4 regions of the Methylobacterium sp. PvR107 genome follow, and region 3 is predicted to be linked to each of the others. Evidence: predicted binding sites of a transcription regulator. Region 3 holds the regulator's gene; each other region holds the start of a gene.
The links. Region 3 encodes LexA, which represses DNA repair genes until DNA is damaged. Its sites were predicted from a motif close to TGTTCNNNNTGTGTTCNG; they were not measured.

Region 1: the regulator LexA is predicted to act here: its motif matches at 1,171-1,188, upstream of dinB (DNA polymerase IV).
Region 2: the regulator LexA is predicted to act here: its motif matches at 1,370-1,387, upstream of JOE48_RS20715 (trna delta -isopentenylpyrophosphate transferase).
Region 4: the regulator LexA is predicted to act here: its motif matches at 1,431-1,448, upstream of parE (DNA topoisomerase IV subunit B).

The regions. Positions count from the first base shown of each region.
Region 1 covers NZ_JAFIBW010000001.1:6,003,118-6,006,321, forward strand. Annotated here, with positions in the region: gene dinB (DNA polymerase IV) at 65-1,147, opposite strand; gene rimO (30S ribosomal protein S12 methylthiotransferase RimO) at 1,358-2,692, opposite strand; gene pabB (aminodeoxychorismate synthase component I) at 3,064-3,204, shown strand, end outside.
Region 2 covers NZ_JAFIBW010000001.1:4,394,868-4,398,071, forward strand. Annotated here, with positions in the region: gene ccmD (heme exporter protein CcmD) at 1-124, opposite strand, end outside; gene JOE48_RS20710 (heme ABC transporter permease) at 135-932, opposite strand; gene JOE48_RS20715 (trna delta -isopentenylpyrophosphate transferase) at 1,450-2,124, shown strand; gene JOE48_RS20720 (hypothetical protein) at 2,187-2,498, shown strand; gene JOE48_RS20725 (tRNA1(Val) (adenine(37)-N6)-methyltransferase) at 2,508-3,204, opposite strand, start outside.
Region 3 covers NZ_JAFIBW010000001.1:5,743,168-5,746,371, forward strand. Annotated here, with positions in the region: gene JOE48_RS27210 (ComEC/Rec2 family competence protein) at 1-1,430, shown strand, start outside; gene lexA (transcriptional repressor LexA) at 1,424-2,146, opposite strand; gene JOE48_RS27220 (hypothetical protein) at 2,382-2,852, shown strand; gene JOE48_RS27225 (hypothetical protein) at 2,871-3,086, opposite strand.
Region 4 covers NZ_JAFIBW010000001.1:710,233-713,436, forward strand. Annotated here, with positions in the region: gene topA (type I DNA topoisomerase) at 1-814, shown strand, start outside; gene JOE48_RS03185 (hypothetical protein) at 997-1,185, opposite strand; gene parE (DNA topoisomerase IV subunit B) at 1,543-3,204, shown strand, end outside.

The DNA of each region.
Region 1 (3,204 bases), 260 kb from region 3:
CTGCTGCCCTGGGTCACTTCGCTGCCCACGCAACGACCGAGCGGGGCTTGCCCCGGCGACGGCCTCAGAGCGCCAGTCCGAGCTGGAGCGGCACCTCCGGCGCCTCCGGCGCGAAGCCCGACAGCGACACCCCGATCAACCGGGCGCTGCGCCGAAGGGGGAACAGGCCGGCGAGCAGGTCGAGGCCGATGCGCTCCAGATTGGCCCGGTCGGCCACGGGAACGGCGAGCGACCTCGCCCGGGTGACCTGGGCGAAGTCGGAGAATTTCAGCTTCAGGGTCACGGTCCGGGCGCGCAAGCCCTTGGCGTCCGCCCCGGCCCAGACCTTGTCGAACAGCGGCGCCAGCCGGGCGGCCAGGACCTCGAAGGCGGCCGTGTCCGCCGAGAAGGTGGTCTCCGCCCCGATCGACTTGCGTACCCGGTGGGCGCGCACCGGCCTGTCATCGATGCCGCGGGCGACCGCGTGGTAATACGCTGCCGACGAGCCGAAGATCTCGCGCAGCCGCTCCGGCGCCCAGGCGCGCAGGTCCGCCCCGGTCTCGATCCCGAGCCGCTTCATCTTCGCCTCGGTGACCGGCCCGACCCCGTGGAACCGGCCGATCGGCAGGGCGGCCACGAAGTCCGGCCCCATGGCGGGGGGGATGACGAACAGGGCGTTCGGCTTCCTGTGGTCGGACGCCACCTTGGCGAGGAACTTGTTGTACGAGACCCCCGCCGAGGCGACGAGCCCGGTCCGTTCCAGGATCTCGGCCCGGATCGCCTTCGCCACGGCCGTCGCCGTCGGGAGACCCAGGAGATTTTCGGTGACGTCGAGATAGGCCTCGTCGAGGGCCACCGGCTCGATGAGCGCCGTGTGCCGGGCGAAGACCGCGCGGATCTCGTCGGAGACCGCCCGGTAGACCTCGAAGCGCGGCTTCACGAACAGCAGGTCCGGGCACAGCCGCCGCGCGGTGGCCGACGGCATGGCCGAGCGGACGCCGAATTTTCGGGCCTCGTAGCTCGCCGCCGCCACCACACCGCGCTCCCGCGAGCCGCCCACCGCCAGCGGCAGGCCGCGCAAGGACGGGTCGTCGCGCTGCTCCACGGAGGCGTAGAACGCGTCCATGTCGATGTGGATGATTTTTCGGAGCGCGACCTCCGGATCCATCGCCGCCTCGGAGATCCGCCGTGGGTTCCTGCTCTGTTCTGAAAGAGCGCGACGGGATGGCGGGGTCAAGCCACGCCGGACAGGGCTCAACAGGAGTCCGGTCCGCGCCCGTCATCGCGAGCGCAGCGAAGCGACCCAGGGCAGCGCGACGTCGGTAAGCGTAGCGCCAGCTGGGTCGCTTCGCTGCGCTCGCAAAGACGGTGTTCCGCCTCAGGCGACGCTGCCGTAGAGGTCGTAGGCCTCGGCCCGGTCGATCTTCACTGTGACGATGTCGCCGACCCGCACCGGGCGCCGGAAGGCGGCGTGGACAGTGCCGTCGATCTCCGGCGCGTCGGCCTTGGACCGGCCCTTGGCAACCCCACCCTCGACGGAATCGACGATGATCGGCAGCCGCTTGCCGACCTTGGCCCGCTGCAGGCGGAGCGCGATGCCGTTCTGAGTCTCCATGAACCGGCGCTTGCGCTCGGCCTTCACGTCCGGCGGCACGAGGTCGCCCAGCGCGTTGGCGGTGGCGCCCGCCACCGGCTCGTATTCGAAGCAGCCGACGCGATCGAGTTTGGCCTCCTGCAGCCAACCCAGAAGCTCCTCGAACTCGGCTTCGGTCTCGCCGGGGAAGCCGACGATGAAGGTCGAGCGGATCGCGAGGTCCGGGCAGATCTGCCGCCAGCTGCGGATCCGGTCGAGCTGGCGCTCCTGGTTGCCGGGGCGGCGCATGCGCTTGAGCACCGACGGGCTCGCGTGCTGGAGCGGCATGTCGAGATAGGGCAGCACCTTGCCCTCGGCCATCAGCGGGATGACCTCGTCCACGTGGGGGTAGGGGTAGACGTAGTGGAGCCGCACCCAGGCCCCGAGCGCGCCGAGTTCCCGGGTCAGGTCGTAGAACTTCGCGCGGACCTGGCGGTCCTGCCACGGGCTCTCGGCATAGCGGATGTCGACGCCGTAGGCGCTGGTGTCCTGGCTGACGACCAGCAGCTCCTTCACGCCGGCCTTGACCAGTTTTTCCGCCTCGCGCAGCACGTCGGCGGCTGGGCGGCTGACGAGGTTTCCTCGCAACGACGGGATGATGCAGAAGCTGCAGCGGTTGCTGCACCCCTCCGAGATCTTCAGATAGGCGTAGTGGCGCGGGGTGAGCTTGATCCCCTGCGGCGGCACGAGATCGAGGAACGGATAGTGGGCCGGCGGCACAGCCTCGTGGACGGCCGCCACCACGGACTCGTAGGCCTGGGGCCCGGTCACCGCCAGGAGATCCGGATACTTCTCGCGGATCTCCTCCGGCTGCGCGCCCATGCAGCCGGTGACGATCACCCGGCCGTTCTCCGCCATGGCCTCGCCGATCGCCGCGAGCGATTCCGCCTTGGCCGAATCGAGGAAGCCGCAGGTGTTGACGATCACCACGTCGGCGCCGTCGTGCCGGCGGGCCAGCTCGTAGCCCTCGGCGCGCAGATGGGTGAGGATCCGCTCGGAATCGACCAGCGCCTTCGGGCAGCCGAGCGAGACGAAGGAGATCTTGGGGGCCGAGGCCTGGGGGGCAGGTGTGGCGGTCATGGGCGCATTCGACGGGTCGGACGCCGCCCGCGCGCGTGGCCTGTGGGACAGTCACACGGAACGCGAGGACGAGAATTCGGGAGGGGTTCCTATAGCGGTTCCCGCTGGCCGGCGCGAGACCAGCCGCCGCAGGGGTGCCCGGCCCCGCGCGCGAGGCTGCCAGCCATCGGCAAACTTGGCTGTTGGCCAAGCCTTTACCGGCTGACCCTGACACCACACATCAAGACGCGGCGGCGCCAGCCGGCGCCGCGGGCCGAGCCCGTGCGGGCCGCACGGCGATGCCTGCGTGGAACTGCCGCTTCCCCCGCGGCATCGGCTGTGCGACGGCAGCGTGCGCGCGCCCTTCAAGGACATCAGCCCCGAACCCGGTCATGTGGACCCGAGAGATCCCCTTCATCGATCCCGTCGCGGCCGCCGCCCGGTTGCGGCGCCTGCCGGGGCTCGCCTTCCTCGACAGCGCCATGCGGCACGACCCGCTCGGGCGCCATTCGATCGTGGCCGCCGACCCGTTC
Region 2 (3,204 bases), 1.3 Mb from region 3:
AGCCCTTGAGCGCGCGCAACTGCGCCCGCCGGTCGCGGATCGCGTTGCCGATGAGGGCGACCATGACCAGCCCCGTGAAGCCGTAGGCCGCCACGATGAAGCCGCCGTGAGATCCAAGATCCATCGCGGCCCTCCTAGACCGGTTGCCCGACCGGCATCGCGGCCGGATTGGGCATGATGCGCGGCTGGGTACGGTCCAGGCGCTCCGCCTCGCGGATCGTCAGCGTCCGCACCCGGCGGCGCATGATCTCGGTGCGCATCGCGTAGAGGTGCAGGGTCGTCCCGCCGAGCGTCGCGGCGCCGATCATGACGAGCAGCGGGTACAGCATCGACGGATCGATGGTCGAACCGCCCATGCGCAGGATTGAGGCCGGCTGATGCAGCGTCGACCACCAGTTCACCGAGAACTTGATGATCGGCAGGTTCACGGCGCCGACGAGGGTCAGGATCGCCACCGCGCGCGCGGCCCGGTTGGGGTCCTCCAGGGTCCGCCACAACGCGATGATGCCGCAATAGATCAGCAGCAGGATGAGCATCGAGGTCAGGCGCGCGTCCCAGACCCAGTAGGTCCCCCACATGGGCTTGCCCCACAGGGAACCGGTGACGAGGCAGATCAGCGTGAAGGCGGCTCCGATCGGCGCCGCGGCGCGCTGGGCGACATCCGCGAGCGGATGGCGCCAGACCAAGCTGCCGATCGCCGACACGCTCATGGCGCCGTAGAAGAAGACCCCGAGCCACGCCGCGGGGACATGGATGTACATGATCCGCACGGTCTCGCCCTGCTGGTAGTCGGGCGGCACCATGAAGAAGGTCATGTACAGGCCGACAGCGAGCACACCGAGCGACAGGGCGGTGAGCCACGGCACCAGCGCGCCCGACCACCGCATGAAGTGGCTCGGATTCGACAAGCGGGTCCAGAGGGAAGGGGTCATCGCGCCGGCTGCCTCAGACATCGTTCATGCGGTCTACCCTAGGGTGCGGTGCAGCAACAATGCGGGTCTCCGGCGCAGCGCGGCTGCCGACCGATCTGTTGAGCGCCCGTTGAGCGCGGTCAGCGCGGGTGGTTCCTGAGGGACTTGTCCGGCCAACACGGGCGTCGGACGCAGCCGCACGGCCGGCATCCGGGATCACGCACGCAGACGCCAACGCTGTTCAACACCCCGTACCCAGAACCTTATCCCGTGCCAGTCCTTCGCGCGTCGGCGGGTCTGGATCCCGGGTTCCACTGCGCGGCCCCGGGATAACGGGGCAGCCCGGGCCGGGCGAAGCGAGCCGGAACGGCGGGGCGCGCGCGCACCATACCTAGGTCCAAAGGCACGCGAATCCGCGACCGACCCTTGCGTATCTCGGGGAGATTGCGCATATAGAAACGAACAAAAAGAGAACAAAAGAGCGCCGCCGCACAAAGCTGTGGACGACGCGGCCCAATCCTGACGGACCGAGCCTCGCATGCGAACCGCCGACAAGCAGATCGCCGACATCCTCGTCCGCTACGGCGAGCCCTTCGGGGGCAACGTCTGGCGCGTCCAGGGAACGGCCGTGATCTACCACAAGACCCTGGAGCGCATCGCCGCCCAGGCGGGGATCGTGTTCGAGCCGCCGACCATCATCCGGTGCGAGCGCGACGAGGCCGTGATCCTCGTCACCGGCCGCCTGCCCGGCGCGAAGCCGGGGACCGAGCGGGTCGAGTGGTCGCTGGGCGAGGCGCTGGTCAACGTGAACTACCGCGTCTCGGGGAAGCAGGCGGCCTACGTCTACGCCATGGCCGAGAAGCGCGGAAAGGACCGCGTCATCCTGAAGCTCATCGAGCTGCACGGCCTCGTCTACTCGGAGGAGGAGGCCGACGAGTTCCGCGCCCACCAGCCCGCAGTCCGTGCCGTGGACGAGGATTTCGAGGAGCCGCCGGCCTTCGACCAGATCACCGAGGCCGAAGGCGATCTCAAGCGCCGCATCGACGAGGCCGAGACGATCAACGCCGTCACGGACCTGATGCTGGACGGCGCCACCCAGGCCGTTCTGGCGACGATGCCGTCCGGCACCCGCGACGAAGTGCGCGACTACGCCAAAGCGCGCCTCGTGGCGCTTGGCTGGCCCAAGCGGTCCGGACGCAAGAGCGCCGCCTGACCCATCCGCCATCGATCCCCCAAGCGAGCCCTCAAGCGAACCCCCAAGCGAAGGAGACCGCCATGCATCGCGCGACGAGCCGCCGCACCATGAAGGCCCGCCGGGACGCCCATCGGGGCTGGAGCATCGAGACCTTGTCGTACAGCCCGTCGCGGATCGTGCGGCTCGGCGACGAGAAGGTCGCGATCCTGTTCCCGCCCTTGGAGCCCGGTGCCGCCTGGCAGCTCTACCCGCATCCGGACACGTTCCCGGGTCTCAATTTCGACGGTCTGCCCGCGCCGCTGCGTCCGGAATTCCTGTCCTTTCCGGATCTCACCGAGGTCGAGCGGTTTCTCGGTATCCGCGAGGAGGAGCCGGCTGCCCTGGCAGCGTGAGCCGACCGGTCAGCCCGGTGGCCACGGCTCTCCGCGATGGAGCGCTGCGGCTTCCGGAGTGAAGCCCCCCTCGAAATCGTGCAGCACGAGGGCCGGGCGCAGACTCAGCGCGGCACGGCTACCCCTGGTCGCGCTGATCAGGAGGCGGATCGCGGGCGCCTCGGCCCGGGCGTGGACCGGGCGGATCGTGATGCCGCCGTAGCGCCCTGAGAGCGCATCGAGACAGATCTTCAGCGCGTCAGCCCGGTGGATCAGGCCGAGGCGGCCGCCGGGGCGCAGGATCGCCGTGCAGGCCCGGATCCAGGCATCGAGGCCACCTCCGTCGAAGGTATGGGCGTTCGCCCGACCCGGATGCGGCGAACTGCGATGGGCGCCGCCGTCGAAGAAGGGCGGGTTGGTCAGCACCACGTCGAAACTGTCCGGCAACAGACCCGAAGCGCGACGTTCGGCCGCGGTCGCGAGCAGGTCGGCTTCGATCACCCTGGCTTCGATGCCGTTGAGGAGGACGTTCGCCCGAGCCAGTTCGGCGACGTCGTGATCGTGCTCGATCAGCGTTGGCTGCAGGCCGGGTACCAGTGCGGCGCAACCGAGGCCGACGGCGCCCGCCGAGGCACCCGCGTCGCAGAGGCGATCACCGGACGTCAGAACCAGCAGCCGCGCGAGCAGGACCGCGTCCGTCCCGGCCCTGTGCGCGCCGCGCGGCGGC
Region 3 (3,204 bases):
ACCACGTCGTCTCGATCTCGGGGCTGCACATGGTGCTGGCCGCCGGCGTCGTGTTCTGGCTGGTGCGGGCGGCCCTGGCGCTGATCCCCCATTGCGCCCTGGTCTGGCCGATCAAGAAGATCGCGGCCGGATTCGCGATGCTCGGGGTCACCGCCTATTGCGCCTTCTCGGGCTGGGACATCGCGGCCGAGCGCTCGCTGATCATGACCCTGATCATGCTGGGCGCGATCCTGGTGGACCGGCCGGCGCTGTCGATGCGCAACCTCGCGCTCGCCGCGCTGATCGCCCTGGCCCGCGAGCCCGAGGGGCTGCTTGGCCCGAGCTTCCAGATGTCGTTCGGGGCGGTGGCCGGGCTGATCGCCTGCGCGCGGCTGATCGACGGGCGCCTGTTCGTGCGCCCCGGGGCGGGACGGATCGGGCGGATCGTCGGCACCGGCCTGTCGGCGGTCACCGGCACCCTGGCCACGACCCTGGTGGCGCAGATCGCCACCGCGCCCTTCGCCACCTACCATTTCCAGACGATCCAGCCGTTCGGGCTGATCGGCAACGCCCTGACGCTGCCCCTGGTCTCCCTGGTGGTGATGCCCTCCGCGGTGATCGGGATCCTCGCCTACCCGTTCGCCCTGGACCGGCCGGTCTGGTGGCTCATGGGCCAGGCGGTCGGCGGGATGCTGGCGATCTCCGAATGGATCGCCGGGTTCGAGCGGGCGACCCTGGTGCTGCCGGCGTTCGGAACCGGGGCGCTGGGACTGCTGACGGCCGGGCTGCTGCTGGCGACGCTCCCGGTCTCGCGCCTGCGCTGGCTCGCCCTGCCGCCGCTCCTGGTCGGCCTCGGCCTCGCGGCCCTGCCGGAGCGCTACGATCTCTACGTCGACCGGCAGGGCGCAGGCGCCGCGGTGCGGGGTCCCGACGGGCGCCTCGCGGCGCTGGGGAATCCCTCCGGCTTCGTCCTGGAACAGTGGCTGAAGGCCGATGGCGATGGCCGCACGCCGGTACAGCGGAGCCGCCCGTCCGCGGGCGGGCGCTGCGACCGGCTCGGCTGCACCGCGATCCTGCCGGACGGCCGGGCCGTCGCCCTGGTCCGCGACCGGCGCGCCTTCCCGGAGGATTGCGCCCGGGCCGCCGTGCTGATCACCGGCCTCGCGGCGCCCCCGACCTGTACGGGCCCACTGGTCATCGACCGCCGCTTCCTCGCCAGCCACGGGGCCGTCGCCCTGCGCGCCGGACCAGGCGGCTTCGCGATACAGGGCGCCCGGACCGATGACCGAACGGTGCCGTGGCGCCCGCATGCATTGCCCGGCCTACCCGTCGCCGCGCGGACCGGGACGGATCCCCCTGCCGAAGCCTCCCGCGGGATGGCCGCGACGGAGGACGATCCGCCGGGTGCCAACCCCGCCCCGGGCGACGCGCCGGCCGCCCCGCTTCAGTAGCGGCGGACGAGACTGACGAGCCGGCCCTGGATCTGGACCCGATCCGGGCCCAGGACGCGGGTCTCGTAGGCCGGGTTGGCGGCTTCCAGGGCGATCGAGGAACCGCGGCGGCGCAGGCGCTTGAGCGTCGCCTCCTCGTCGTCGATCAGGGCCACGATGATGTCGCCCGTATTGGCGGTGTCCTGCTTCCGGATCACCACGAGGTCGCCATCGAGGATGCCGGCCTCCACCATCGAGTCGCCGCGCACTTCCAGGGCGTAGTGCTCGCCGCCGGCTAGGAAGTCAGGCGAGAGGGTGATGGCATGGCTCTGGTTCTGGATCGCCGAGACCGGGGTACCGGCCGCGATCCGGCCCATGACGGGGATCGACACGGCGCGGCCGGCCTCGTCGATCATCCGGGCGGCGGCAGGCTGAGCCGGCTGCTTGGACTTGCCGCCCTCGACCACACTCGGCGTGAAGCGGCGCGGCTCCGCGGGAGCCGCCGCAGCCGGGGACGCCAGGCTCTCGGGAATGCGGATCACCTCGATGGCCCGCGCCCGGTTCGGGAGACGCCGCAGGAAGCCGCGCTCCTCGAGGGCCGTGATCAGACGGTGGATGCCCGATTTCGACTTGAGGTCGAGTGCATCCTTCATCTCGTCGAAGGAGGGGGGAACGCCGCATTCCTGCATGCGATTCTGGATGAATCGCAGGAGGTCCAGCTGCTTGCGCGTGAGCATCGACGGGGGCCTCGCGGCTTGGCGGACCGCCTCGGGACGGTCTCTGAAACAAATCACGAACAGGTTAAACGTTCCGCAAGTGTTCCGCAAGCGTCATACGGCCACGCTTCCGAGGACGCCATGGTCCGAGGCAGAAACGAATTGACGGCGCAAGCGGAGCCGTTTCAATGCACCACGTCCCGCCGGGCAGGGCGGCGGAGCCGGGGCGGGCTGAGATCGGGCTGGGATGACGAGGATGCGACGACCCGCGGCTCTGCTGCCCCGAAGCCTGGCTTCCGTGGGCCTGGTCTCCCTCGGCCTGGCGCTCGCGGGCTGCACCACAGGGTTCTCGTACATCTCGCGCAACTACGTCGCGCTCACCCCGCAGGTGGTTACGATCGGCTGCAAGGAGCCCTACGAGGTCTACGACAACCGGCAGATGCGCCGGATGCTCATCGTCTCCAATGCCCTGCGTGAATATGCCGGCTGCAACCTGAGCGAGGTCCGGATCGATCCCGAGCCGGAATCGACCCGGGTGAAGCGCTTCCGCACCGCCGCCCGCGCCTATCTCGACGAGACCGTGCGAGAGGATTGCCGCATCGTCGGCGAAACCGTGTTCGATCCGCTGAAGACCGAGTTCGCCTACGCGTGCGACGCGCCGATCGAGAAGCGGGGCACGGTGGTGCCGCGCCTTCCGGGCCGCAATCCGGGCCTCGGCCCGCGCTGATCCGTCGGCGGCGGCCCCTCAACGGCCCGGCTTCGGGAAGGTCCGTTCCGCCGCATCTCCGGCGGCGGCCAGCAGCGCGCGGGCGAAGGCCCGGGCCTCCGCCCGGTCGAGCACGATCGCGGCGGTGACCGGACCTCCGCCCAGGTCCGACAGGGCGAGTTCCAGACGCACCCCGTCGGGCACGGCGCTCGCCTGAAGGCTCCAGCCGGAGCCTCGATCCGTACTCTCGGCCATCTCACATTCCTCCCGCCTGCCCCGTGGAAGCCCGAAGACGCCCGCCGGAACCGGCCCCGTGCCCGGGCCTGTTCCCGAGCCGTGCCAAGCACTTCCCTGCCTCGCCTGAACGCGTTCC
Region 4 (3,204 bases), 5.0 Mb from region 3:
TTGCTCGAACTATCCGGAGTGCAAGTACACCCGCCAGCTCTCGGCCTCGGGCGTCGAGGGCGAGGGGGACGGCTCGTCCGCCGAGGGCGGCCAGCCGGGCGTGCGGGTGCTGGGCAACGATCCCGTCACCGGGATGCCGGTGACGATCCGCGACGGGCGGTTCGGGCCGTTCGTCCAGCTCGGCGAGGCCTCCACCGAGAAGGACGCCGCGAAGCCGAGGCGCTCGTCGCTGCCCAAGGGGCTCAGCCCCTCGGACGTGGATCTCAACAAGGCGCTGGCCCTGCTGGCGCTGCCGCGCGAGGTGGCGCGCCACCCCGAGACCGGCGAGCCGATCCTGGCCAATCTCGGCCGGTTCGGGCCCTACGTGCAGCACGGGAAGACCTACGCCAATCTCGGCAAGGACGACGACGTGCTGGAGATCGGCGGCAACCGCGCCATCGACCTGATCGTCGCCAAGGAGCAGGGCGGCGGCCGCGGCCGTCCGGCCGCCGATCCCGGCCGGCCGCTCGGCAAGGACGAGACCAGCGGGCGCGACCTCGTGGTCAAGGCCGGCAAGTACGGCCCCTACGTCACGGACGGCGAGGTGAACGCCACGCTGCCGAAGACGATGGCCGCCGAGGCGCTGACGCTGGACGAGGCGATCGCCCTGGTGAACGCCAAGCGGGCGTCGGGCGGCGGCAAGCCGGCCAAGCGCGGGGCGGTCCGGAAGAGTTCAGCGCGTGGTGCGAGCGGTGATAAGCCCGCCGCGAAGAAGACCGCGACGAAAAAGCCGGCGGCGAAGAAGGCGGCGGCGAAGAAGACGGGCGCGGGCTGACGCCGCGGGGCGGCTCAGACCGGGGCCGCCCCGTCCTTGCGCGCGGAGCGAAGCAAGCCGGGGCAGAGCGAGGCTGTCGAACGGGGCGCCGATTGGGCTGCTTCGCTTCGCGCGCAACGACGCCGGTGAGGCAGCGACGCCGCCCGCTCACCGCGGGCTGCGGTCAGCGCTCGGGAGCGGGTTCAGACCAGGTAGGTGATCGTCGCAGCCAAGGCCGTCGCGAAAGTCGCCAGCGCCAGCGTGGTTGCGTTGACCAATGCGCGGGTGGGCGGCACGCCGGCCGCGTCCTCATCGCATCCGAAGGCGGCGCCGGCCGCGTGCTCGAAGCGGATCAATGTGAGGCGGCGGGCCTCGATCGCGGCGTCGCTCATGGACTGCGGCTCCCTGACCACGGCCAAGACTCTCTCGACCGTCAACGTCGATTGTCCCGTTCTGTTCCGGTGCGGGCTGTGGACGCCGAACGGGCCGGTCACGAGAAAGCTTTAACCCATTGTTGTGCAACGTCGTCATGACGGACGGCCCTGCCCTTCCGGGCCCCGGCGTCATTCCGGCCCTCGCTCGCGGCAACGCAGCATGCGATGATGCATGCGCGTCGCCGAAGGGCGAACGGCTTTGATGTTTATGTTTTGTTCCGCTATCATGCGGGGATGAAGGCGCATGCTCCACGACCCAAGACCCGTCTGCGCGAATCCGAGCCGGCCGATGCGCCGCGCCCGCGGAGGCCGCGCGTGAGCGATCCGGCGCGGGATCTGTTCGGGCCGGGCGGCAAGGGCCCGGCCGCCCGGCCGCCCGAGCCGCGGCGGCGCCTGGACGCCTCGGCCTCCGTGGCGACGCTCGCCGCCGCCGAGCCGGAGGGCGGCTACACCGCCTCCGACATCGAGGTCCTGGAGGGGTTGGAGCCGGTCCGGCGCCGCCCCGGCATGTATATCGGCGGCACCGACGAGCGGGCGCTGCACCACCTCTTCGCCGAGGTGATCGACAATTCGATGGACGAGGCAGTGGCGGGCCACGCCAGCTTCATCGAGGTGGAGCTGGAGGAATCCGGCGCCCTCGTGGTGACCGATAACGGCCGCGGCATCCCGGTCGATCCGCATCCGAAATTCCCCGGCAAGTCGGCGCTTGAGGTCATCATGACCACGCTGCACGCCGGCGGTAAGTTCGACTCGAAGGTCTACGAGACCTCCGGCGGCCTGCACGGCGTCGGCATCTCGGTGGTCAACGCGCTGTCCGATCTCCTGGAGGTCGAGGTGGCCCGCAACCAGACCCTCTACCGCCAGACCTTCTCGCGGGGCCATGCGCAGGGGGCGCTGGAGCTGGTCGGCCGGGTTCAGAACCGGCGTGGCACCCGGGTCCGCTTCCATCCGGACGCACAGATCTTCGGCTCGCTGAAGTTCGACCCGCGCCGCCTGTTCAAGATGGCGCGCTCGAAGGCCTACCTGTTCGGCGGCGTCGAGATCCGCTGGCGCTGCGCCCCTGCCCTGCTCGAAGGCCTGGAGGGTGTGCCGGCGGAAGCCGTCCACCGCTTCCCCGACGGGCTGCGCGACTATCTCGCCCGGGACATCGACGGCAAGGAGCTCGTCACCGAGGCGATGTTCTGCGGCAAGATCACCAAGCCGGGCTCGCACGGGTCGCTCGAATGGGCGGTGGCCTGGATGGTCACCGAGGACGGGGTCTCGCATTCCTACTGCAACACGATCCCGACGCCCGAGGGCGGCACCCACGAGGCCGGCTTAAGGGTCGCGCTGCTCCGCGGCCTGCGCGAGCACGCCGAGCGGGTGAACCAGGCCAAGCGCATGAATGCGGTGACCACCGACGACGTCATGGCGACCTGCGCGTCGATGCTGTCGGTGTTCATCCGCGAGCCCGAGTTCCAGGGTCAGACCAAGGACAAGCTCGCCACCGTCGAGGCGCAGCGCATCGTCGAGACGGCGGTGCGCGACGCCTTCGACCATTGGCTCGCCGCCTCCCCGGCCCAGGCCAACAAGGTGCTGGACTGGGTGATCGACCGGGCCGAGGAGCGCCTGCGCCGCCGCCAGGAGAAGGAGGTCGCCCGCAAGAGCGCCACCCGCAAGCTGCGCCTTCCCGGCAAGCTCGCCGATTGCTCGGCGGCCGGCACCGCCGGCTCGGAGATCTTCATCGTCGAGGGCGATTCCGCCGGCGGGTCTGCCAAGCAGGCCCGCGACCGGGCGACCCAGGCGATCCTCCCCTTGCGCGGCAAGATCCTCAACGTCGCCTCGGCCTCGCGGGACAAGCTCGGCGCCAACCAGCTGATCTCGGATCTCACCCTCGCGCTCGGATGCGGCACGGGCGCGGCCTTCCGCGAGGCGGATCTCCGCTACGACAAGGTGATCATCATGACGGACGCCGACGTCGACGGCGCCCACATCGCC